Regions from separate parts of the Exiguobacterium sp. s152 genome, predicted to be linked through region 2. Evidence: riboswitches for the same ligand, from Rfam matches in the RefSeq annotation. Region 2 holds a riboswitch; the other holds the start of a gene.
What was found. Region 2 has a riboswitch for S-adenosylmethionine ahead of KNP72_RS08525 (Na+/H+ antiporter NhaC family protein). Riboswitches for the same ligand answer to the same signal wherever they lie in the genome.

Region 1 (12,058 bases), on a different contig from region 2:
TTTTGATGTCGAAATGAAGGAAAACGTTATTTTCCATTTTGTGTCGGGTATAAGAGTATCAATGCCAACTTACAAAAAGGAGTGTTACCATGGAACCGAAACTACAACACGATCCACAAGTCGAGCAAGCCAATCATCCGAACCGTCAGTTTGAACAAACGAACACAGGAGGTCCAAAAATCACAGTCGTGACTGGGATGCTCCTCGGCGCCCTCGTCGGCGGCCTACTCGCCTTACTTAGTACGTCAAACCGTGAGAACACGAAACAATCGTTCTCGAGCGCGAAGTCATCGGTCGGCGGTCTCGTCGATACGGTCAAGCAAGACCCGGCCGGAACGGCGTCACAAGTCATCGGTCAAGTGAAAGCAGCGAGCGAGGTCATTCAAGACGTCGCGACCGACGTGCAAAACGTCTATGAAAAAGTCGCCGGTGAAGTCGACACGGTCAAACAAGACGTGAACAAAGTCGTCGGGACGGCGCAAGAAGCGAAATCGGATTTACAATCGATCGGCGAGAAAGTCGTCGAAGCGAAAGATACAGCACTTGGCAAAGAGAACTCAACAACTGAAGACAAGCCGCAAGCCTAAAAAAACGACCTTTCGAGTGAAAGGTCGTTTTTCTATGCTTATGCGAAACGTTTCGCGCCTTCTTCGAGCACTGCCGCTTTGTCCGTTTGCTCCCATGGGAGTTCAACGTCTGTACGACCGAAGTGGCCGTAAGCTGCTGTCTGCTTGTAGATTGGGCGACGAAGGTCGAGCATCTTGATGATGCCGGCCGGACGGAGGTCGAAGTTCTCACGAATGAGTTCGACGAGCTCAGTCTCGCTCAATTTGCCTGTGCCGAACGTATCAACCGCGATCGATACCGGGTGAGCAACACCGATTGCGTAAGCAAGTTGAACTTCTGCTTTGTCAGCAAGTCCCGCTGCAACGAGGTTTTTCGCCACGTAACGAGCTGCATACGCTGCTGAACGGTCAACTTTGGTAGGATCTTTACCTGAGAACGCGCCGCCGCCGTGACGAGCGTATCCACCGTACGTATCGACGATGATTTTGCGTCCTGTGAGGCCTGCATCCCCTTGTGGTCCACCGATTACGAAGCGGCCAGTCGGGTTGATGAAGTATTTCGTGTCCGCATCGATGAGTTCAGCCGGGATGACTACATCGATGACGTGCTCTTTCAAATCAGCTTGGATTTGCTCGAGCGTGATGTCTTCCGCGTGTTGTGTCGAGATGACGATTGTGTCGATGCGAACTGGGTTGTTCGCTTCGTCGTATTCGACTGTCACTTGTGTCTTACCGTCTGGGCGAAGGTAAGCGAGCGTGCCGTTCTTACGAACTTCTGCCAAACGACGTGACAATTTGTGAGCGAGTGAAATCGGGAGCGGCATGAGTTCCGGCGTCTCTTTTGTTGCGTAACCGAACATGAGACCTTGGTCACCAGCACCGATCGCATCGATTTCTTCTTCAGTCATTTGTCCTTCACGAGCTTCGAGCGCTTGGTCAACACCTTGCGCGATGTCTACCGATTGCTCATCGATCGATGTGAGGACAGCACAAGTCTCTGCATCGAAACCATATTTCGCACGTGTGTAGCCGATCTCACGAACAGTTTCACGAACAACTTTCGGGATATCCACGTAAGTTGATGTTGTGATTTCACCTGCTACGAGCACGAGACCTGTTGTGACAGACGTCTCAGCCGCAACGCGGGCGTTTGGATCTTCAGCTAAAATTGCATCCAAAATCGCATCTGAGATTTGGTCACAAATTTTATCCGGATGTCCTTCCGTGACGGACTCCGAAGTGAAAAGTCGACGGTTCAAGTTTGCCATTTCGAAAAACCTCCTATAATAAAGGGTGATGTGTGGACGGTACTCGTTCCCCTTACGCGTTGCTTTGGGACGGTAATGAAAAAAACCTCTCGCCATGTTCAAATGGGAAAGGTTGAATCGTTCTTCCTTACCCTCTTATCGTTCGAAGCTTACGCTTCGCTTCAGGATAGCACCTTTTCCGAATAACAATGAAAACTCGGACGGTTGCTGGGCTTCGTAGGGCCTTGTTCCCTCCACCGCTCAGAATAAGAGTATCCGTTACGAAGACCATCATATAAATGACACCCCGTTCTGTCAAGCGTATCGACCGAATTCGTCAAACTTTTCACAAACGGTCAAATAGTTATGTTTGTGAAATATCAAACATTTTTTTGTCCGTTTTGGTTTTTGTACTATGACCTGGTACAGAATATGTTAGAATGACAATGTAAGAAAGCGCTTACTTTAAAGGGTAAAAAATGCTTGTTTTTGATTAGTATGTCACATATAATAAAAACGTCATACTGATTAAACGCGGAAGTATGCGGATTTCATCCACATCTATTTAGGGGAAAGGTGGGATTCAGGATGGCGACAACGCTCCTGAAAATCGAAGAATTAATTAATGGTGCCGACATGAAGCGGAACTTGACGGTTCCAGAACTGGTGGAAGAAGCCATTCGCAACGGTGAGGGCGTACTGACGAAAGACGGGGCTTTATCGGTCAGTACCGGGAAATTCACAGGACGGTCACCGAAAGACAAATTCGTCGTGCAAGATGAAGTCAGCAATCATTTAGTAGACTGGGGTCCAGTCAACCAACCGATCGCGGAAGAGAAGTTCACCGCGCTACTCGACAAAGTGTTGACGCACCTCGAAACGATAGACAAGCTCTATTATCTCGAGGCGTCTGCGGGGGCAGACGAGCACTATACGCTCCCGGTCCGTGCCATCACGGAATACGCGTGGCACAATTTGTTCGCCAAACAGTTGTTCTTGCGTGAATGGCCGACGAAAGGTGCCTTCGAGCCATTCACGGTCATCTATGCACCGAGTTATAAGGCCGACCCAATCATCGACGGGACGAACTCCGAAACGTTCATTCTCGTCTCATTCGCCAAGCGGACCATTCTGATCGGGGGAACAGAATACGGCGGCGAGATTAAAAAATCGATTTTCTCGGTCATGAACTTCCTGTTGCCGGAACAACATGTGTTATCGATGCACTGCTCGGCGAACGTATCGGACGCCGGCGAGACGGCCCTTTTCTTCGGTCTATCGGGAACTGGGAAGACGACACTGTCGGCCGACCCGGAACGCCATTTGATCGGGGATGACGAGCACGGTTGGTCACCCGACGGCGTCTTCAATATCGAGGGCGGTTGCTACGCGAAGACGATCAATTTGTCGCGCGAGAACGAGCCGGAAATCTACGATGCCATCCGTTTCGGCTCATTGATTGAGAACGTCGTCTTAGACGAGAACCGGGCACCGGATTATAAGAATATCTCGCTCACCGAGAACACACGGGCCGCCTATCCGATTCAATTCATCGATAACGCGATGCTTCCGTCACGGGCCGGTCATCCGAACACGATCGTCTTCTTGACGGCCGATGCATACGGGGTATTGCCTCCAATCAGCAAATTGACGAAAGAGCAGGCGATGTACCACTTCTTGTCAGGGTATACGTCAAAACTCGCCGGCACGGAGCGCGGCGTCACTGAACCACAGGCGACGTTCTCGACCTGCTTCGGGTCACCGTTCCTGCCGCTCGCACCGGAACGCTATGCGGACATGCTCGGTACGCTGATTGAGAAGCACGACGTCGACGTCTATCTCGTCAACACGGGTTGGACCGGCGGCGCGTACGGAGAAGGATCACGGATAAAGCTCGCCTATACACGGGCGATGGTGAACGCGGCGGTCAACGGCAAATTGCGTGACGTCGAGACGACGCGCCACGACATTTTCAATGTCGAGATTCCACGCCACATTGACGGCGTGCCAGACGACGTGCTCAATCCGCGGGACACATGGAAAGACGGAGCGCGCTACGATGCCGAAGCAACGGCGCTCGCCCGGAAGTTCCAGGACAATTTCAAACGATTCACGAAAGCGAGTGAGGCGGTCGTTGCGGCCGGACCAATCATCGTATAACGAAAAATGAGACGATTGCCGATTCGGCAGTCGTCTCATTTTTTTGAGTTGGCGAGCATCCATTCCATCGCCGCATCGGTCGTCTTCCATTTTTCCCAAAACGGGAGTTGATGGGCGAACGGGACGACCCAAAGTTCGGCCCGCTCCCCCATCCGTTCCGCTACCGCCGTCGCATGGCGGAGTCGGACTTGTTCATCATCGGTGCCGTGAATCAACAACGTCGGTGCATCCCATTCCTTGTAGAGCGGCGAGCGCTCGACATAAGCGGCACGGGCCGCTTCCGGGTCGCCCCCGGTCATACGGCGCAACATCTTCCGCATCGAACGCTGTTCTTCATACGTCCACTCGAGATTGGTCACACCCGCCCATGACGTGACGGACGTGAGCGGTCGTTCCGCGGCGAGCGACAACGCCATCATGCCCCCGCGCGAGAAACCAAGGGCATGAATGAACGTATCCGTTCGACGGACGCGATCGTAGAGAGACAGGACGTCCTCTAGATCGGCGCCGCCGAAGTCCTCTTTCCCGCTCCCTCCATGGTTACCCCGGTAAACGGGCGCCACGACGTGAAAACCTTTGGCAGCGAACTGCATCAACCGGGGCAAACGCACATCCCCGATGCGTCCTGTTCCGCCGCGCAGATAGAACAGGACATGTCCGTTCGGCCGTTTCGGTGTGATCGTATAGGCGACGACGTCCTCACCGTCACGCGTCGCATACCAGCCACGATGGACCGGATAACCGGCGTACGGCGGCAGGACCTCGACCTTGTCAAACCAATTGTTTTTCATAGAGCACCTTCATCGTTTCCGGGAGCACCCGGTCTTTCATCATGAAGCTGTACCGATTGTTCCGGAGCAGATTCGTCGGCAATTCCTTCATAAGGACGGCCCCATCGGTCTCGTCGACCGCCGGATGATCGTCGAAACGTTCGATTTCGGCGAAATAAATATTTTTAATGACCGTGTCGCCACGCCCAAGCACGCGATATTGGCCGAGATAATGGAGCGTCTTCACGACACCGCCCGTCTCTTCATACACTTCCCGAATCGCGGCGTCATCCTCGTGTTCGCCGGGTTCGACTTTCCCACCCGGAAACTCGAGCCCGCGCTGCTTGTGCTTCGTCAGCACCCATTGATTTTCAAAGCGAGCGACGACCCAGACGTGGAGCGGTGTATCCGAAAATGGATAGTGCGCAAAGCTCAACTCGACTTTATTGTGATAGTAGTCCGTGAATGTCAACATAGTCCATCCCTTTCTTTCCCCTGTCTACTCTCACTTTACCTTGTCTTCCACTAGTTTCAAACAAAAAAATAGGCCCGCCGGAGCGGACCTACTCAAAATTATTGGTTCAAGCGCTTTTCAAGCTCAGCTTTTTGCTCTTCGTAACCTGGTTTTCCAAGCAACGCGAACATGTTCGCTTTATACGCTTCAACGCCTGGTTGGTTGAACGGATTCACTCCGAGGATGTATCCGCTCATCGCGCATGCCTTCTCGAAGAAGTAGAACAAGTAACCGAGGTGGTACGGCGTCATCTCTGGCAATTCGACGACGAGGTTCGGGACTTCTCCGTCCGTGTGGGCGAGGAGTGTTCCTTCAGCTGCCTTGTCGTTGACGAATTGAATCGTCTCACCAGCGAGGAAGTTCAAGCCATCGAGGTCTTGTGAATCTTCCGGCACGTTCATCGCGTGACGGACGTTCGTGACACGGATAACCGTCTCGAACAAGTCACGACGACCTTCCTGAATGTATTGTCCCATCGAGTGGAGATCCGTCGAGAAGTCGACTGCCGCCGGGAAAATCCCTTTGTTGTCTTTCCCTTCTGACTCGCCATAAAGCTGTTTCCACCACTCCGATACGTAATGCAAGGCTGGTTCGTAGTTGACGAGCAACTCGATCGACTTGCCTTTCGCATATAAAGCGTTACGGACGACCGCGTACTGATACGCTTCGTTGTCCGCCAAGTTCGGAGACGAGTAAGCCGTTTGGGCATCGCGTGCACCTTCCATGAGGGCGTCGATGTCGATGCCTGCTGCCGCGATCGGAAGGAGTCCGACCGGTGTGAGCACCGAGAAGCGACCTCCTACGTCATCTGGAATCACGAACGTCTCGTAGCCTTCTGCATCCGCGAGCGTCTTCAAGGCGCCACGGGCACGGTCTGTCGTCGCATAAATACGTTCACGTGCGCCATCTTGACCATACTTGTCTTCCATGAACTGTTTGAGGACACGGAACGCGATGGCCGGTTCAGTCGTCGTTCCCGATTTCGAGATGACGTTGACTGAGACGTCCTTGCCTTCGAGCACTTGGAGCAACTCCGTCAAGTATGTCGACGAGATGTTGTGGCCGGCGAAGAAGACTTGTGGTGCGTTGCGTTCTTCCTTAGATAACACGTTGAAGAATGAATGTTGGAGCATCTCGATTGCCGCGCGTGCGCCGAGGTATGATCCACCGATTCCGACGACGACGAGGACGTCCGAATTTTCACGGATTCGTTCCGCAGCCGCTTTGATGCGAGCAAACTCATCCGTATCGTAGTTTGTTGGAAGGTCGACCCACCCAAGGAAATCGCTACCTGCCCCACTGCGGTCATGAATGACCGAATGCATTGCTTTCACGGTTTCTTGCAATTGATCGACTTCATGTTCCCCGACGAAAGACAGGGCGTTTGAATAATCGAAACGTACTGTTGACATGTCATTTCCTCCTTTAAATCGCTCATTGAAGAGCCATACATGACCCATCATAAACGGAAACGTCTGATTCGTTCAATCATTATTGCAAAATAGGCATGAAATCGCCTTATTTGCTCAGTTCAAGAATCGCTGCGACGTCTTCACGTTCGAGCGTACGGAAGCGACCGAATGCGCCTCGTTTCATCGCCGAGTTGAGGATGGCGTCAAATGTCGATTCATCGATGTCATAGTCACGGAGTGAGCTTGGTGCACCGAGCTCATCGAAGAAGGCGCGGACAGCTGCAATCGTCCGTTTCGCCGTCTCAAGATCGTTACCGGCCGGTTCAACGTTGAACACTTCCGTCCCGAGGCGTGCAAATCGAGCGGCGTTGTCTTCTTCAAGCACATGCTCCATCCAGCGCGGGAACAAGATTGCGAGTCCGCCTGCGTGTGGGATGTCATGGACAGCCGAGACCGCATGCTCGATGTTGTGTGACGCCCAGTCGCCCGAGGCGCCCATTTGGAGCACTCCGTTCAAGGCGATCGTTCCGGCGAACAAGATGATGGCGCGCAAGTCGACGTTCTCCAAGTCATTGACGAGTTTCGGTGCCGATTCGACGACCGCTTTCAACACGCCTTCCGTCATACGCTCTTGGACCGGCGCATGGTTCGGGTGGAAGTATTGCTCGAAACAATGACTCATCATATCGACGATGCCGTAAATCGTTTGATCTTTCGGTACCGATACCGTATAACGCGGATCGAGAATCGAGAACGTCGGATAGACAAGCGGGTGGCCCCAACCGTACTTCTCTTGCGTCTCCCAGTTCGTGATGACCGAGCCCGAGTTCATTTCAGAGCCAGTCGCTGCGAGCGTGAGCACCGTACCGAACGGGACCGCTTCTGTCGGGATGTGGTCGCGAAGCACGATATCCCAAGCGTCGCCTTCATACGGGATGGCCGCCGAGATGAGTTTCGTACAATCGATGACCGAACCACCGCCGACCGCGAGCAACGCGTCGATGTTCTCTTCGCGTGCTTGTTTGACCGCGCGACGTACCGTCTCGATGCGCGGGTTCGGCTCGACGCCTGAGAAGTCGACGTAGTCGATCGCAGCATTGTTTAACTCGGCCACGACTTCTTCGTACGTGCCGTTCTTTTTGATGCTCCCGCCTCCATAGACGAGCATCACTTTCTTGGCGTCAAGCGCCTGTAACTCGCTCGCGAGTTTTTCGATTTGATGAGTCCCGAAAATAAGTTTCGTCGGGTTTTTGTATTCAAAGTTGTGCATAATTCATCCTCCTTCGAAAATATGTAACACCTACACTATATACCCTGTTTTTTGTGATTGAAAAGCAATCAGGTCTGAGCGTAGATGCGGTCGATGATTGTATGGAGCGTCACCGCCTGTTCCGCTTGCTGGTACGACGGCTCCTGACGACACGCCTCGAGAAACGTGTGAATCTGTCTCGCATACGGGTCTTCGAGCGCGAGGTGAGCCGGTGTCTTATCGAACAACGCCCCGTGCTCTTCCGTATGGATGACGAGTGGGAACAGCGACGCGCCACCGTTCGTCCCACGCAGTTCGACCCGCATCGTGTCCGCCGCGTCGACGTTGGCCATGAAACTCGCGTCTAAGAACAAGGATGCCCCATTATCGAACGTGACCATCGCCCGCGCCGTGTCTTCGACCGAAAACGCGTCCGCGTCCCAATCGCCCATCAGCCCGACACCAGGTCGTGTTCCGAGATATTGACCGACGTGACCGACCACATCGACCGGCTTCGGATAATCCATCAAATAGAGGGCAAGGTCGAGCATATGCACCCCGATATCGAGCAGTGCGCCGCCTCCCTGCAACTCTTTATTCGTGAACACGCCCCATCCCGGGATGCCACGGCGCCGAAGGGCGAGCGCGGTCGCGGCATAGATGTGTCCGAGTTCACCCGCCTCGATCATCCTCTTCAATAGTTGGGTATCCGACCGATGCCGGTAATGGAAGCCATAATGAAGGGTTCGCTCAGCTCGTCTGGCCGCCTCTAGCATCTCGTTCGCCTCGTAAGCCGAGATGGCCGGCGGTTTCTCGCAGAGGACGTGACAGCCGGCCTCGAGTGCGGCAATGACTTGTTGTTTATGTAAGGCGTTCGGTGTACAGATGCTGACCGCATCGAGTGTCTCTTCGGCGAGCATCTCCTCGACCGTCTCGTACACCCGTTCGATTCCGAACTGCTTCGCCACCGCCTCTCCGCGTTCGCGTGTCCGATTCATAACGGCGACGACGTCTGCGCCTGCTGCGATGTATTGCGGGATATGGGCGGTTTTGGCAATCCCGCCCGTACCGATGATTCCGATTTTCATGGTCCTCACTCCTTTTCTGTACTGTTCGTGAACGAGTGGGACATTTCCTGTACAAAAAAAAGACGACCTGCACAGGGCAGGTCGTCTCAATCACTTACTTTCTGAAGTTCGTGTTTTTGATCCAGTCTTCGAGCTTGTCCTTGAGGACAGTGAAGCCTGGTGCTTCTTCTTGCTTGAAGTTTGAAGCTTCGTTGCGGCGTGGTGCGCCACGACGAGCTGGCTTAACCGACTTCTCGCGTTTTGGAGCTTCTTGTGTCGCTTTCATTGAAAGCTTGATTTTCTTAGATGCTTCATCAACATCAAGAATTTTCACTTCAACTTCTTGACCGACTTGAACGTACTCGTTCACGTCTTTCACGTAGTCATGTGAGATTTCAGAGATGTGGACAAGACCTTGAGTCTCGTCGTCGAGTGCGACGAACGCACCGAAAGGTTGGATTCCTGTTACTTTACCTTTTAAAACTTGATCTTTTTCGTATTTTGCCATTACAAACACTCCTATGCTAAATTCATCAACTTACTATAACATACTTTTTTCGATAAAGTGTACAAATTAGTAAAAAAGATTATTTGGGATTGTTTTTGTGTTTCAAAGTCGACGGGTCGGGTAAATACAAATCAAGCAAGACTTCAAGTATTCCCCCCTGATTCCGCTAGGCTAAGGCCTAGCCCTTTTTTTGTTCAAAAACTTGTAAACGGTTGCTGCGCGGCCACATCAAACACCGTTTCCCCCATCATTTCATTTAACATGATCGCGTTTCGATACACTGCCATCCCCAAGTTCGTCGCCGCCGGACCGTGCGAATGTTCTAAATTCGTATGGGTAAATAAACCTCCCGCCAACGTCGTCTTCGTTGCAATCTGATAGCGACTATTGACGCGCCACTGCTGCTCCGCTTCCCATTCAATCTCGAATCGTTCGACCCACGTCGGGATGCGCGGTCGATAGCCGGTCGCCGCCACGACCGCATCATATTCACCCGTGAACGATTGTCCCGTATATTGTTGCGTCCCTTCGACAGTATAAACGATTTCGTGTGCGATGTGCTCGATTTCAATCTGCGTGTACAGGTTCGTCGCTTGCTCACTTCCGTCCGCAGTCCGATGATACAACAGTCCATAAATCGCTCGAAGCGTCTCAGGATTGACCCCGTTCCGGAACCGCTCGAACGCTTTTCCGAGTTGATCCCGCTCCGCATAGGGCAAACGATTGAAATAGTCGACGTACGGCAAACTGAAAATTTCCTCGCCGAGCTTCCCACTCTCGAGGGATTCGAACACATCCGAGCGCGTCACCCAATCGATTCGTTGGCGCATTTTATCGGACCGGGTCAATAAATCGAGATATACCTCGGCTGCACTTTGACCGCTGCCGATGACGACGATGCGGTCGGTTTCAAGCAAGCGCTCCCGCTCCATCCGATACGAACTCGTATGGACGACGTCTTGGAAGGCGTCTGGGACGAGAGGTTCTGCTCCCGTGCCGATGACGACGTGACGTGACGACAGCACCGTTTCCCCATCAGGTGTCTCGACCGTGACGAGAAACCCATCCGCCGCCGGACGGACATCGGTGACCCGGTGCGAGAACTTGATCGTGTCGAGCGAGGCGGCGACCGATTGTAAATACCGGTTGAACTCCGTCCGCGGAATCGTCGGGCTCTCTTGGACGATGAATGTCTGCAAGCGGCCGTTCTGTTTCAAGTAATTCAAATAACTGTGACGGTTCGTCGGATCGGCAAGCGTCACGAGATCATATAAGTAATGCGTCTGCATCGTCGCCGACTCGAGCAGCATGCCTTCGTGCCACTTGAAGTCCTCCCGTTCCTCAAAACAGACACCCTTCAATGACGTCGCTTCATTGAGCGCCATCAATCCCAGATTGTACGGCCCGCAGCCGATTGCTACAAAATCCACTTGTTCCATTGACTTCACCTCGCTCGTCTTTTCCCACCTATTATACCGCTAAAACGTAAACAGACCCTCATCGCTGAGAGTCTGTTGTTGTCGTCACCTCGAACTGTTTCATAAACCGATCGATGCGACGAATCGCTTCTTGTAACTGTTCGACCGACGTCGCGTAACTGGCACGGACGAAACCTTCGCCACTCGCACCGAACGCGTTGCCCGGTACGACCGCGACCCGTTCCTCGAGCAAGAGACGCTCGGCGAACTCTTCGCTCGTCAAGCCCGTGTGACGGATTGACGGGAAGGCATAGAACGCGCCTCCCGGCACGTGCGTCGGTAATCCGGCGTCATTGAGGGCCTGGATGAAGTAGTTACGGCGCTGTCGATAGCTCTTCACCATCTTCGGTACATGTTGGTCGCGACTACGGAGCGCCTCGAGACCGCCGAATTGGACGAGTGTCGGGGCACACATCATGCCGTACTGATGGACTTTGAGCATCTCTCGCGTCACGACTTCCGGCGCGCATGTGAAACCGAGCCGCCAGCCCGTCATCGCGAACGCCTTCGAGAACCCGTTGACGACGATCGTCCGCTCGCGCATATCGTGGAGCGTCGCGAAACTCGTGAACGGCTCATCGTAAGACAGCTCGGCATAAATCTCATCGCTGACAACCCAGAGATCGTGTTTCGTCGCGAGCTCCGCAATTTCGGTGAGCTCTTCGCCCGTCATCGTGGCCCCAGTCGGATTCGATGGGAAACAGAGGAGCATCGCCTTCGTCCGTTCGGTGATGGCCGCCTCGACATCGTCCCGGTTCAAACGGAACCCGTTCTCCGGACGACAGGCGACAGGAACGACCGTCCCGCCAGCGAGTTCAATGAGCGGTCCGTATGAAACGAAGGCCGGCTCGACGACGATGACCTCGTCACCTGGGTTGAGGAGTGCCCGGAACGCGATATCGAGCGCTTGTGAGGCGCCCGTCGTGACAATCAATTCCGTCGCCGGATCATACGTCGCCCCGAACCGGTCCGTCATGTAACTCGCGATTTCTTGTCGCAACTCGAGGAGTCCTGCGTTGGCGCTATAAGCCGTATACCCTTGCTCGAGCGCTGCATAGCTCGCCTCGCGCACATTCCATGGCGTGAT
Region 2 (12,058 bases):
CGTCGTTTTTGGAAATCGCCATCCCGGCCAGCGTCTACTTGGCACTCGGTGGTGTGACCGGTCTCGGTTTTTATTCCCAAGATTCGTTTCTGCCGCTTGCCGGCTTGATTGTGGCCATCATCTTAAACACGGTCGTACAAAAGTATCAAGTCGGTTGGTGGTTCCGTGTCGATATCCCGGTCCGCGACTTTCTAAACATCGCGTTTTACACGTATATCGTCAGTCTCGTCTTCATTTTAGCAGCCTCGCTCTTCCGTGAGACGAACTTGCTTGTCGTCAGCAGTATCGCCGCCGCACTCACCTTCTTTATTAAGCGGCTCATCATCCAGAAAGGTCGGCAAGACGCCTTCAAATCGTTGATTGAACAATATGATGAGGCAAAAGAAGCCGTGTCGTTGTCACAAAGCGAGGCGCAAGCGATTGAGGTGTTCCTCAGTCAATGTGAACGACTCAACGAGTACGACGAAGGGTTCGTCGAGTTCAAACTGTTCGATCGCACACTTTACTTTGATTTAAAGACGCGCCAGCCGATCGATCGCCACGTCGTCTTTGATTTACTCGATGCAACCTATCCGAACGAAGCCTCGGTCGAGTATGAGATGCGCTTTGAATGGGACGCCCCGTTATCGAACGAGTTCGATGAAGACTATCATAGCTTCATCTCGGTCCGTTCCGAGGAAATCGAAGGCATCCGCACGTGGCTCGTCATGACCGGCGAGCACGTCTATGGCTATCCGCCCATCATTCAACGTGAGATTGTCAAACTGCTCAAATCGTTCAATCGAACGATCAGTCGTTGTCATGAACGCGACCGCCTCTATACCGAGAGCCGGACGGACAGCTTGACGTTGCTTGCCAATGCACGGGCTTTTTATGAATACGGGATTCAACAAATCTCGGACGGCTCGATGTACCCGATTTCCGTCGCAATGCTCGATATCGACTTCTTCAAAAAAATCAACGACACGCACGGTCATCAAGTCGGAGACAGCGTGCTCCAAGAGTTTGGTCGCCGCATCCGCCAAGTGCTCCGCACCGATGATTTCGCAGCCCGTTATGGCGGCGAGGAGTTCATCTTGCTTTTGAACCGATGCGATGTCGAAGCCGCCGTCGAGATTGCCGAGCGCATCCGTCAACAAATCGAAACCAAACCATTCCACGTTGACGGAATCGATATCCCAGTGACCGCCTCAATCGGCGTCGATACGATTCAAGCGTTCGGTGACAAACGACTAGACGATACGATTCGCAACGCCGACCGAGCGCTTTACGTCGGCGGGAAGTACGCAGGACGCAACCGCGTCGCCCATTACAATTTTTTGACGTCCTGACTCGCCCCCACGTGCATCGCGTGGGGGGTTGCTATTGACAAGCAGATTTGAAACAGGTACGTTAGGGAACGTGTCTTATAACTAAATATCACAACTTTTTTATCAAGAGAGACTGAGGGACTGGCCCGATGACGTCTCGGCAGCGGGTAACCTGTGCCAAATCCAGCGAGCGGTCTGCTCGAAAGATGAAAAAAGTGTTTCTTGTAGAGAGAGCCTTTTTTCAGAAGGCTCTCTTTTTATTTTTATGAATGAGGTGAATCGATTGGAACAACCAACAGCTAACAAATGGGCGCTCTTGCCCTTACTCGTCTTCCTCGTCTTCTTTATCGGGGCAGGCATCTACTATGACGATTTTTATAAATTTCCCGTCTTGATTGCGGCCTTGATTGCCGTCATCGTCGCGGCGATGATGACGAAAGGAAGCGTCACCCAGACGGTCGAACGTGTCGCCCAAGGCGCCGGCAACCCAAGCATCTTGATCATGGTGTTCATCTTCTTGCTCGCCGGCGCGTTTTCAAGCGTCGCCGAAGCAATCGGGGCGATTGATGCGACCGTCAATGCGGCATTGACGTTATTACCGCCTTCGCTCCTCTTGAGCGGCCTGTTCGTCATCGCGGCCTTCATCTCAATGGCGATGGGCACATCGACCGGGACGATTGCCGCACTGGCGCCGATTGCCCTCGGCATCCATGAGGAGAGCGGCGTCAATATCGCCATCGCAGCAGCGGCCGTCGTTGGCGGTGCCATGTTCGGTGATAACTTGTCGTTCATTTCGGACACGACGATTGCAGCCGTCCGCACCCAACGGACGAACATGCGCGACAAGTTCCGGACTAACTTTTGGATCGTCTTGCCGGCAGCCGTCATCACAACGATTTTGCTCGCCGTCTTATCGAGCGGTGAATCGACCATCGAGCCGGCAGCGTTTGAATGGTATAAGCTGATTCCGTACCTTGCGGTCATCGTGCTCGCCTTGACGGGAATGAACGTCATCCTCGTCTTGCTCGGCGGCATCGCCCTGACCGGCATCATCGGTCTGTTGGACGGCAGTCTAGCCGTCACCACATGCGTCACCGCCATGGCGGACGGCATGATGGGCATGGCCGAGATTTCACTCCTGACATTGCTCATGGGTGGGCTCGTCGGACTCATCTCGCATAACGGCGGACTCACGTACTTGCGTGACGCGCTCACGTCCCGAATTAAAAGACGGGCCGGCGCGGAGTGGAGCATCGCCGGGCTCGTCAGTGCGACAAACGTCGCGACGGCGAACAACACGATTTCGATTCTCGTGGCTGGTCCGCTCGCCGCGAACATCGCCGACGATTATGACATCGAACGTAAAAAGTCAGCGAGTGTACTCGATATCTTCTCGTGTGGGGTCCAAGGTCTGTTGCCTTATGGGGCACAGCTTCTCATTGCGGCCGAACTGACGAACACAGCGTCACCGGCGCTCGTTCCGTATATGTTCTATCCGTTCTTGTTGTTCATTTGCGGAGGATTGGCCATCGCCTTCAACTTCCCGCGTTTCAAAAAACGCGCTTAACGAAAACGACCTTGTGAAGCAGTCGCTTCACAAGGTCGTTTGTCGTTTCGCTTCAAGTTCACGTTTCAGCTGCTCGTTCCGTTTTCTGAAGGCACGCCGTTTAAGCAGTTCTTCGAGTCCACGGCTGATGGCCCATAGGACAATCAGTAATAAGACGAGCATCGATAATCGGAACGGGCTTTGGATAAACTCTTCCCACTGGTCGCCAATGACAGAGAAAATCAAGACGACGAGCAACTTGCCGAACCCGGCCGCCATGATGAACGTACGGAGCGGCATTTGAATGAGCGCGAGTAAGTATGTGATCAAGCTGACCGGAATAAACGGGAGCGAGTACAGAAACCCGAGTGAGACCGGACTCATGTGCTTGATGCGTTCGAGCCAATAGACGCCTTGCTTATGTCTCTCGAGCCACCGCGTCATCGGCTTTCGGAACACGTAGCGAACAGCTACAAACACAAGAATTGTTCCGAGCAAACTCCCGATCCAAGACAGTAACGTCCCAAGCAAAAATCCATATGTCGCTGCGTTCGCCGAGATGATGAGGACGAGTGGGAGAAATGGAAAGATCGCCTCCAGGAACGGTGCCCCAAGTCCTGCCCAAGGTCCGCCTGGAAGTCCTTGTAGCCATTCAATCAAGTTTAAAATATATTGTTGGAGTGATGTCAGCATGTCAGTTTCCACCTTCAACTTTCGTTATTCCTTTTTACCCGATTTCGCTCAGGAAGACGCATCCCCCTGCCCACCGCCGTAAAAAAATAAAAAGTATTTGCGAAATTCCGCTGTGATATCTATCATATAATATGGACTTGTGGTTGCAGGCAAGTCCGTTCGTCGAACGACACAACCCAACGTTCGTTTTCCTGCAAAAAACTGAACACAGGGGAGTAACACACATGGAAACAAAACCAATGCGGGTCTTGCTGTACTATAAGTACGTCAATATCGAAGACCCAGAAACGCTCACACAAGAGCACCTCAAGTATTGCAAGGATCTCGGCATCAAAGGACGCATCTTGATTTCTTCCGAAGGAATCAACGGGACGTGCTCTGGGACTTGGGAACAGACCGAGCAATACATGAACGACTTGAAAGCGAACCCGCTATTCAGCGACATCGAGTTCAAAATCGATGAAGTCGAAGAGCATGCGTTCTCGAAAATTTTTGTCCGTCATAAGAAAGAGCTTGTGACGTGGCGCTTTGATGGTGAGTTCGACGTGCCTAAACAGCACGGTGCATACCTCGAACCGGCAGAATGGAAAGAGATGATGAATCGCGACGATGTCGTCATCCTCGACGTTCGTAACAACTACGAGTACGATCTTGGTCACTTTAAAAACGCGATCAAAATCGATGTAGAGGCTTCTCGTTACATGCCAGATTGGCTCGAAGAGAACAAGGACCTCTACGAAGGGAAAACGTTACTCACGTACTGTACCGGAGGCGTCCGTTGCGAGAAATTTACCGCATATATGCGTGACCAAGGTCACGACAACATTTTCCACCTTAAAGGCGGCGTCGCCATGTACGGCAAAGACGAAGCCACGAAAGGCGAGGACTGGGAAGGTGAGCTTTACGTCTTTGACGAGCGCATCAACGTCCCGGTCAACACGGTCAACCCGTCCGTTGTTTCGGAGTGCATGCACTGCGGAACGAAGACGGTCCGCTACGTTAATTGTGCCAACCCGGTGTGTAATGCCCAACACTTCTGTTGTGAAGAGTGTGAACCAAAACAAATGCGTTCATGCTCGAAAGAGTGCCAGGAGCATCCACGCAACCGCTATATCATCGAGAATATCGCGGACAAACTTCAGGAGACTGAAGGCGTCGTCGGGTAACAAAAATCGACCAGAAAGCACTTCGAGCCTATGCTCGGGGTGCTTTTTTGACAGAAACTTTACGTCTAGCCGATGACAGAATCGGGTATAGTGTAGATACCATTGTCAGACAGGAAGTGAATCGATTGCTCTTTAACGAACCTTTACTCGCCGCCTTGCTCGCTTGGTTCATCGCACAAGCAGCTAAGCTCGTAACCGAACTCATTAAAACACGAGATTTTGAATTAGAAATCATGTTTGCCTCGGGTGGGATGCCAAGTTCCCACTCTTCGACCGTCGTCGCCTTAGCGACCGTCATCGGTCGAATCGAAGGGCTCGATTCCAGCATGTTCGCGCTCGCCTTGATTTTTGCGACAATCGTCATGTACGATGCGACCGGTGTGCGTCAGGCGGTCGGATTCCAGGCCCGCTTGTTAAACGACTACTTCAAAGGAATCAAGCACGAGACGCCCATCTTAAATGAACTGGTCGGTCATACCCCGTTCCAAGTCATCGTCGGTGCCTTGCTCGGTCTCGTGGTCGGACTGTTTTTCCCAATTTAATGTGAATGATGCAGGCATGTCGTTCCTCCTTCTAAAAACTCACCATCTTTTTGTGAACTTTCACAACAGAGACGGTATAGTGAAAGAGAGGAGGAATCGACATGCCTTTTTTGCAGAAATCTTATGAGTCGCTCGATACGCTCGCCGAAGCAATCGGACAAGCGATTCGGGCCCCCATCACGATTGAAAACCGACACCATCAGTTACTGGCCTATAGCACCCATCCCGACTCGACCGATCCGGCACGTATCGCGACGATTATCGGCCGCCGTGTCCCGGAGGCGGTCATCGAGGACTTATGGGAAAGCGGGATTCTTCAAGAAGTGATTGACCGTGACGAACCGGTCGTCATCCCTGCTCGAATGGCTGTCGGACTAGGCGAACGAGCAGCCGTCGTCATCAAACAACAAGGTGACGTGCTCGGTTACATTTGGAGCCTGGCCCGAACGACGCCGTTCTCGGAACAAGAACTCACCGTCCTACAAGAAGGAGCGAACATCGCCAAAAAGCTACTGATGACCATCGCGATGCACGAGCGGCGCATCGATGCCGAATTGGAACGCTTCTTTTTAGAAGTGCTGGCCACTCCCGTCTTATCGCCACCCCACCGCGACCGCTTGAATGAGCTCGCACCGATTGCCGTCGCCAGCCGCCTCACCGTAATTGAATGTGCCCAGCCGGTCACCCCACAACTGGCGGAACGACTGTTTTATGTATTAGCGACCCAGCAAGCGATTGAAGTCGTCCTGCACGCTATCGATGGCCAGCAACTACTCGTCTGGCATTATATGAAATCGGACTTGGCCGAGGAAGAAGCGGCGCTCTTACAGTGGGCTGACCGTTTTGAAAGTCAGCTCCGAGACAAGTTCATTGAAGCGGAGCCGCGTCTTGGCATCAGTCGACGCTTTTTTGAGAGCGATATGCTCTATGCGGCGATGGAAGAAGCACGACGCGTTACGTCGCTTCGCCGAAAGTTCCCGTATGAGCTTGCGACATCGCGCACGTTCGAACAGATCGGAATTTATCAGCTCGTTCCCGATTTGGCCCGACGCATCGGGCTTCGTCTCGAGACGCATCCGACCATCGAGCGCCTACAGGCGTATGACGTCACGCATCATACCGAGCTCGTCACGACGCTCGAATGGTATTTCTATTTTGATGGGAACGTCAAGCGTGTCGCCGCTCATCTTCACATCCATCCGAACACCGTGCTCTACCGGATTCGGCGGATTGAAGAACTGACGAACATCACACAAGTCTCGCTCCCTGAACGGGCCGCCGTTTATCTCGCCATTAAGGCCGGTCAATACCGCCAAGACGATTGACGCCTACTTTGTGTTTTTTCACAAAGTGGGCGTTATCACTTTTAGAATCCATGCTAAAGACAGCGTTTTCGGATGGGTCTATACTAAAGGTGTGAACAAATTGTGTCAGTAGAGAAAGGGGAACTTTACATGAAAATCGGGGTATTGAAAGAGATTAAAAACAACGAAAACCGCGTCGCCTTGACGCCAATGGGTGCAGCCGTATTAACTGAACTTGGACACGAGGTCCTCGTCGAGACGGAAGCGGGCGTCGGTAGCGGCTTCACAAATATGGAGTATGTCGATGCGGGGGCAACCATCGTCGACACAGCCGCAGACGTTTGGGTAAACGTGGAATTGGCGTTGAAAGTAAAGGAACCGCAACCATCGGAATATCGTTATTTCCGTCCTGACTTGACCCTCTTCACTTACTTGCATTTGGCGGCCGAACCAGAACTCACGAAAGCACTCGTCGATTCTGGTGTGACGGCTATCGCCTATGAGACGGTCGAGATCGACCGCACATTGCCGCTCCTCACACCGATGAGCGAAGTGGCCGGACGGATGGCTGCTCAAATCGGCGCCCAAATCCTTGAAAAACCGCACGGTGGAAAAGGGATTCTCTTGTCTGGCCTGCCAGGCGTACCACGTGCGAACGTCACCGTCATCGGGGGCGGTGTCGTCGGGATGAATGCCGCCCGCATCGCGATTGGTCTTGGTGCCAACGTCACGATTATGGATATCAGCCCGGCTCGCCTGCGCCAAATCGATGATCAGTTCGGCAACACAATCAACACACTCATCTCAAACAGCTATAACATCGCCAAACAAGTCGCTGAAAGTGACCTTGTCATCGGTGCCGTCCTCATTCCAGGCGCGAAAGCACCGAAGCTCGTCACGAAAGAAATGGTCCAACAGATGTCACCCGGTTCGGTCATCGTTGATGTCGCCATCGACCAAGGCGGAATCTGCGAAACCATCGACCATATCACGACGCATGACGCGCCGACGTACGAGCGTTACGGGGTTCAACACTATGCCGTCGCCAACATGCCAGGTGCCGTCCCACGCACGTCGACACTCGGTTTGACGAACGCGACGATGCCGTATATCGTCGAGTGCGCACAAAAAGGGATTTTCCCAGCACTCCGCGAGAACGCAGCCTTGCTTAAAGGATTGAACGTCATCGACGGGACGGTCACGTATGAAGCCGTCGCCCGCGACCTCGGCTACACGTTTGTCGCTCCAGTCGAAGCCATCACGAAGCAACTACAAGCGTAAACGTAAAGCCGTCGGCATTGTTGCTGGCGGCTTTTTTGTTGTCCTCGTCCCATTCAAAAACGCTCGAACCAATCGGTTCGAGCGTTTTCATGCTTATGCGTTCTCGACGGCGATGTCCTCACCGATGATTTTCACTTCTGGTTCAAGCTCAATCTCGAACTTCTCCTTTACCGTCGCCTGGACGTGACGGATGAGCGAGATGTACTCAGTCGCTGTCGCTTCATCGATATTGACGATGAATCCGGCATGTTTGAGTGAGACTTCCGCTCCACCGATCCGCTTCCCTTGCAGGCCACAGTCTTGAATCAATTTGCCGGCGAAGTAGCCCGGTGGTCGTTTGAAGACGCTACCGCATGATGGATACTCGAGCGGTTGCTTCGACTCGCGCTTGTACGTCAAGTCGTCCATGACGTCTTTGATCGCTTCATAGCCGAGCGGCTCGAGTTCAAACGTCGCTTCGAGCACAATCAACCCGTCTTTCGAAATCCGGCTCGTCCGGTAGTCGAGATCGAGCTCGTCTTTCGTAAGTGTCATGAGCTGCCCTTCAGGCGACAACACGACCGCACTCGTGATGACGTCTTTCGTTTCTCCACCGTAGGCGCCTGCGTTCATATACACCGCGCCACCGACCGTTCCCGGGATGCCACAGGCGAATTCTAAGCCAGATAACTCTTCGGTCAACGCTTGACGTGAGACGTCGATGATGGCCGCACCGGCTTGGGCGATCAGTTGATTCCCGTCTCGACGAATCGTTTTCAGTTCGTTCAAGTTTAAGACGATGCCACGAAGGCCTCCGTCACGGACAATCAAGTTCGACCCGAACCCGAGAATCATGACTGGGACGCTCTCGCGATGGGCGAGCTCAAGCACGGCTTGAACTTCTTCATACGTGTGCGGGGCCACGAAATAATCGGCCTGCCCACCTAATTTTGTATACGTGTGTGCCGACAGCGGCTCATCTTGCTTCACGCGATCGGCCGGAATGATAGTGAGTAGTTGATTTAAAAAGCTCATGCGTTGCCTCAATCCTTTACGTTCAATTTTAAAGCATGCCTCGGTTCGTCAAGAGAGAGGCAGGCACGTCACTGAATGATTTCAGTACGAAACACAGTATACAAATCTTTGACAGGGGTGACAAGCAACGTTTTCTTTACAATGAAGGAATTGATTTATAACAATAATGATGTAGCAACGGCCACGACGATAGGAATTGTAAAGTTATCCCAATCTCGATACGAAATTGCTTCTGTGAGTGTGGCAACGATTGAAATAATGAATCCATATGTTACCACTTGCCAAAGTGGAATATCATCCCACAAAAATAATAAAAAGAGGACGGCATACGAGCTGAGGAACATGGCCATGCTACCTTGGAACGAGCGCTTCTGTCCGTATAAATCATAGGTCACTGTCCCGTACTTCCGACCAATGAGCGCGGCCAGGCCATCGCCCCAAGCCAAGACGAGCGATCCTGCCAAAAAGGCGAGCGGCTCTGATTCAAAGAAGAAGAACAGGATGACAAGCAAGGCGATCGGATAATAGACGGTGCCGAGCGATTTACGTTCCGTCTGATGAACCGGTGACGGACTCTTATAAAGAAGGAACGCGTTCGCGAACGTGAAAAAGACGAGCGGCACGGCGGCGACGTACCAAGTTTCCATTAACCAAACTGCAAGCAGCGACCAATGGCCGACCGCGATATGTACACTTTTACGAATTGTCTCATCCGTCCAGCCGAGGCGTTTGCCAATCTGTTCAAGACCGACGAGAAACACCAGGACAATGACGATGGACAGGATGGAACTGACCCATTCATTCATCGATGAACCACCTTTATCTACATTTTTTTGTACGTTTTCATTATACCTTAATCGAGCGATAGCCTAGCTTCCTTTTCAAACATTTGGTAGAATGAGGTCAAATGACTGTATAGCCAACGAACGAAGGCGGCTATAGAAAGGATGCCTGTATGCGCGACGCAATTTCGATTCAAACTTTGGCTGATTGCCTTCACTATATGCGGGTTGGCGACGTTGACCGGGCCATCTCGCTCTTTCCCGAGGACGTGCGCGAGCATTTCCCGAAAGAGCTTCGCAAAATCCACTTGTTTCATATTGAAAAGAACGGACTGTCAATCAATCAAATCGTCGCTTTGGCGAACACGTTGACCGGAGAGCATTTATCCGCGACCACGATTCAAAACTGGACGAAGCGAGAAGTCCGCAAAATCATCGGGGTCCCCCGGGTCGGAAAGAAATACTCGCTCCAACAAGCGGCTATCATTTATTTGCTGGATGATTTGAAGCACTTGTTCTCACTTGAAGAGACGAGTTCTCTCCTCGCACTCATCTTCAACAATCCTGACCGCGACGAGGACGACCTCATCTCGCCCATTGACTTTTATCGTCTCTATGCCGAGTACGCCAAGTCGACGAGCCCGATCGAGCTCCTCGACACGCGTGCGAAGCGCTCGATTGAAAAGATGGGGGTCACCCACCCGAACATCTTGCACGTCCTCAAACTCTGTCTATACGCCCATCGCGTGACGACACTCGAGATCGAGGCAAAACACTATTTGAACCGCTTCATTTGATTTTCGTCGAATGAGGCTTTTTTTTAGAAAAAAACACCAGTCGCAGTGACTGGTGTTCGTCATATTGGTTACACCGATACCGCGATTGGCATCCGTGATTTGACTGTCAACGTTTTAAGGACAGACAACAACTCGAACATCGAGAGTTGGTCGGCCTCTTTCGTCAGGCAGAAGCAATCATCGTCTTGTTTGCGGAGTTCCGCCACAAGCTTACCTGCTTTGTCTCGAACGCTGAACTTGTAACGCTCGACATCGTATTGAATCGTATAGAGACCGCGTTCGTAGACGTTGTACTCACACTTTTTCCCGAATAACGAGAATTTGTCCTTCAACTGACCGATCGCTTGTCCGTCGTGGTTCATGACGACCCACTTCTGACAGTTCGGGATATACTTCCCGTGAGCGATTTGACGGCCTGACAAGTTGTGCACTTGAACACTGCCCTCCGCGTCGCGGTGAACAGATCCGATCGCATCATTTGTCTCGTCATAAATGGTCGCTTCGCCTTGCGTAAAGACGCAACCTTTTACATAAATTAATTTGCGCACCGCTTTTCCTCCTAATACGTTCCAACCGTTGATTTGTGTGTGTTTGGTTGGTATTTCTATGAAACCCCAAATTGGTACTGTGCGTCGCGTTTTCTCGTTTCAGCGACTACATATTTCATATGACGAAGATGATTATTGCACCTATTCGTGAAAAAGACAACCCCTTTTTCTTCGACACAATCCGCCATTCTGTCAAACTTGTGAACACGCCTGATATTATCGCTTGAAACCGGCCTGTTTCAACATCTCTTCGAGCTCCGTTCTTGCAATCAAACGAACTTGATTTGGCTCCGCCAATTCGTATGCACTATCGGTATAAGAGGAGTTCGTCACGACCCAACCTTCGTTCACCCCATAGTATGGAACGGAGGCTGCGACTTGTTGGACTGCCTCAAGCCCGACCGCTTTTTCATAACGTTTCGCTTGGACCGCGATTGACCATCCGTCCTCCGCTTCAAGGAGCAGGTCCGCCCCGAAGTCACGCGACGCCGGCGTCACCGTCACCGTGTAACCGAGTGCGGTGAACACTTCTTCTAAAAACAATTCAAATTCACGACCGTCCATCCGATCGATGCGGTGAATCGTCGACAGACGCATGCGCCAGATGAGCCAGAGCAGGCCGATTCCTAAACACGCGACGATACTCCATATCGGCGCATCTCCCCACCATAATCCGATGGCGATCAACAAGCTGAGCCCCATTCCCTTCACATCTATCGTCCTCTCTATCTGTTCTTGTCTTCACTTTACCGTTTGGAGGCAGGAAAACAAAGGGGGAGCTGTCGAATGTATTGAAGATGTACCCGTGTGACATACAGAAGGAGGGATCATCGTTAATGGAGAACCGAGGACATCTCCAAAACGAATTACTGCACGCCTTGCCTTACGGTGTAGCGTTAATCATGACGGACGGGACAATCGTCCAAGCGAACCGGCCATTTTTAGAGCAATTCCCTGAAGACTTACAAACGAGAACAAACATCTTTCATATGGTCAACCAATCACCGATTACGATGGAGCTATCGAGACGAATGGAGCAAGGCTTGCCTTGGACGTACGAGATGCCGACAATCCG

Region 1: it holds a riboswitch for S-adenosylmethionine, as region 2 does, so the genes downstream of both, metK (methionine adenosyltransferase) here and KNP72_RS08525 (Na+/H+ antiporter NhaC family protein) in region 2, are expected to answer to the same signal.

The regions. Positions count from the first base shown of each region.
Region 1 is NZ_JACSLX010000001.1:398,665-410,722, forward strand. Features, by position in the region: gene KNP72_RS02060 (hypothetical protein) at 90-587, shown strand; gene metK (methionine adenosyltransferase) at 626-1,834, opposite strand; SAM riboswitch class I at 1,967-2,086, opposite strand; gene pckA (phosphoenolpyruvate carboxykinase (ATP)) at 2,402-3,973, shown strand; gene KNP72_RS02075 (alpha/beta hydrolase family protein) at 4,009-4,764, opposite strand; gene ytkD (RNA deprotection pyrophosphohydrolase) at 4,745-5,218, opposite strand; gene KNP72_RS02085 (glucose-6-phosphate isomerase) at 5,317-6,669, opposite strand; gene KNP72_RS02090 (iron-containing alcohol dehydrogenase) at 6,776-7,939, opposite strand; gene KNP72_RS02095 (Gfo/Idh/MocA family protein) at 8,008-9,006, opposite strand; gene yugI (S1 domain-containing post-transcriptional regulator GSP13) at 9,101-9,493, opposite strand; gene KNP72_RS02105 (lysine N(6)-hydroxylase/L-ornithine N(5)-oxygenase family protein) at 9,688-10,932, opposite strand; gene KNP72_RS02110 (aminotransferase) at 10,991-12,058, opposite strand, start outside.
Region 2 is NZ_JACSLX010000004.1:20,552-32,609, forward strand. Features, by position in the region: gene KNP72_RS08520 (GGDEF domain-containing protein) at 1-1,331, shown strand, start outside; SAM riboswitch class I at 1,428-1,523, shown strand; gene KNP72_RS08525 (Na+/H+ antiporter NhaC family protein) at 1,576-2,877, shown strand; gene KNP72_RS08530 (TVP38/TMEM64 family protein) at 2,905-3,549, opposite strand; gene trhO (oxygen-dependent tRNA uridine(34) hydroxylase TrhO) at 3,774-4,715, shown strand; gene KNP72_RS08540 (divergent PAP2 family protein) at 4,832-5,257, shown strand; gene KNP72_RS08545 (PucR family transcriptional regulator) at 5,359-6,582, shown strand; gene ald (alanine dehydrogenase) at 6,712-7,842, shown strand; gene murB (UDP-N-acetylmuramate dehydrogenase) at 7,936-8,856, opposite strand; gene KNP72_RS08560 (diacylglycerol/polyprenol kinase family protein) at 9,012-9,662, opposite strand; gene KNP72_RS08565 (DUF1836 domain-containing protein) at 9,812-10,435, shown strand; gene KNP72_RS08570 (LURP-one-related family protein) at 10,504-10,983, opposite strand; gene KNP72_RS08575 (restriction endonuclease) at 11,200-11,685, opposite strand; gene KNP72_RS08580 (PAS domain-containing sensor histidine kinase) at 11,820-12,058, shown strand, end outside.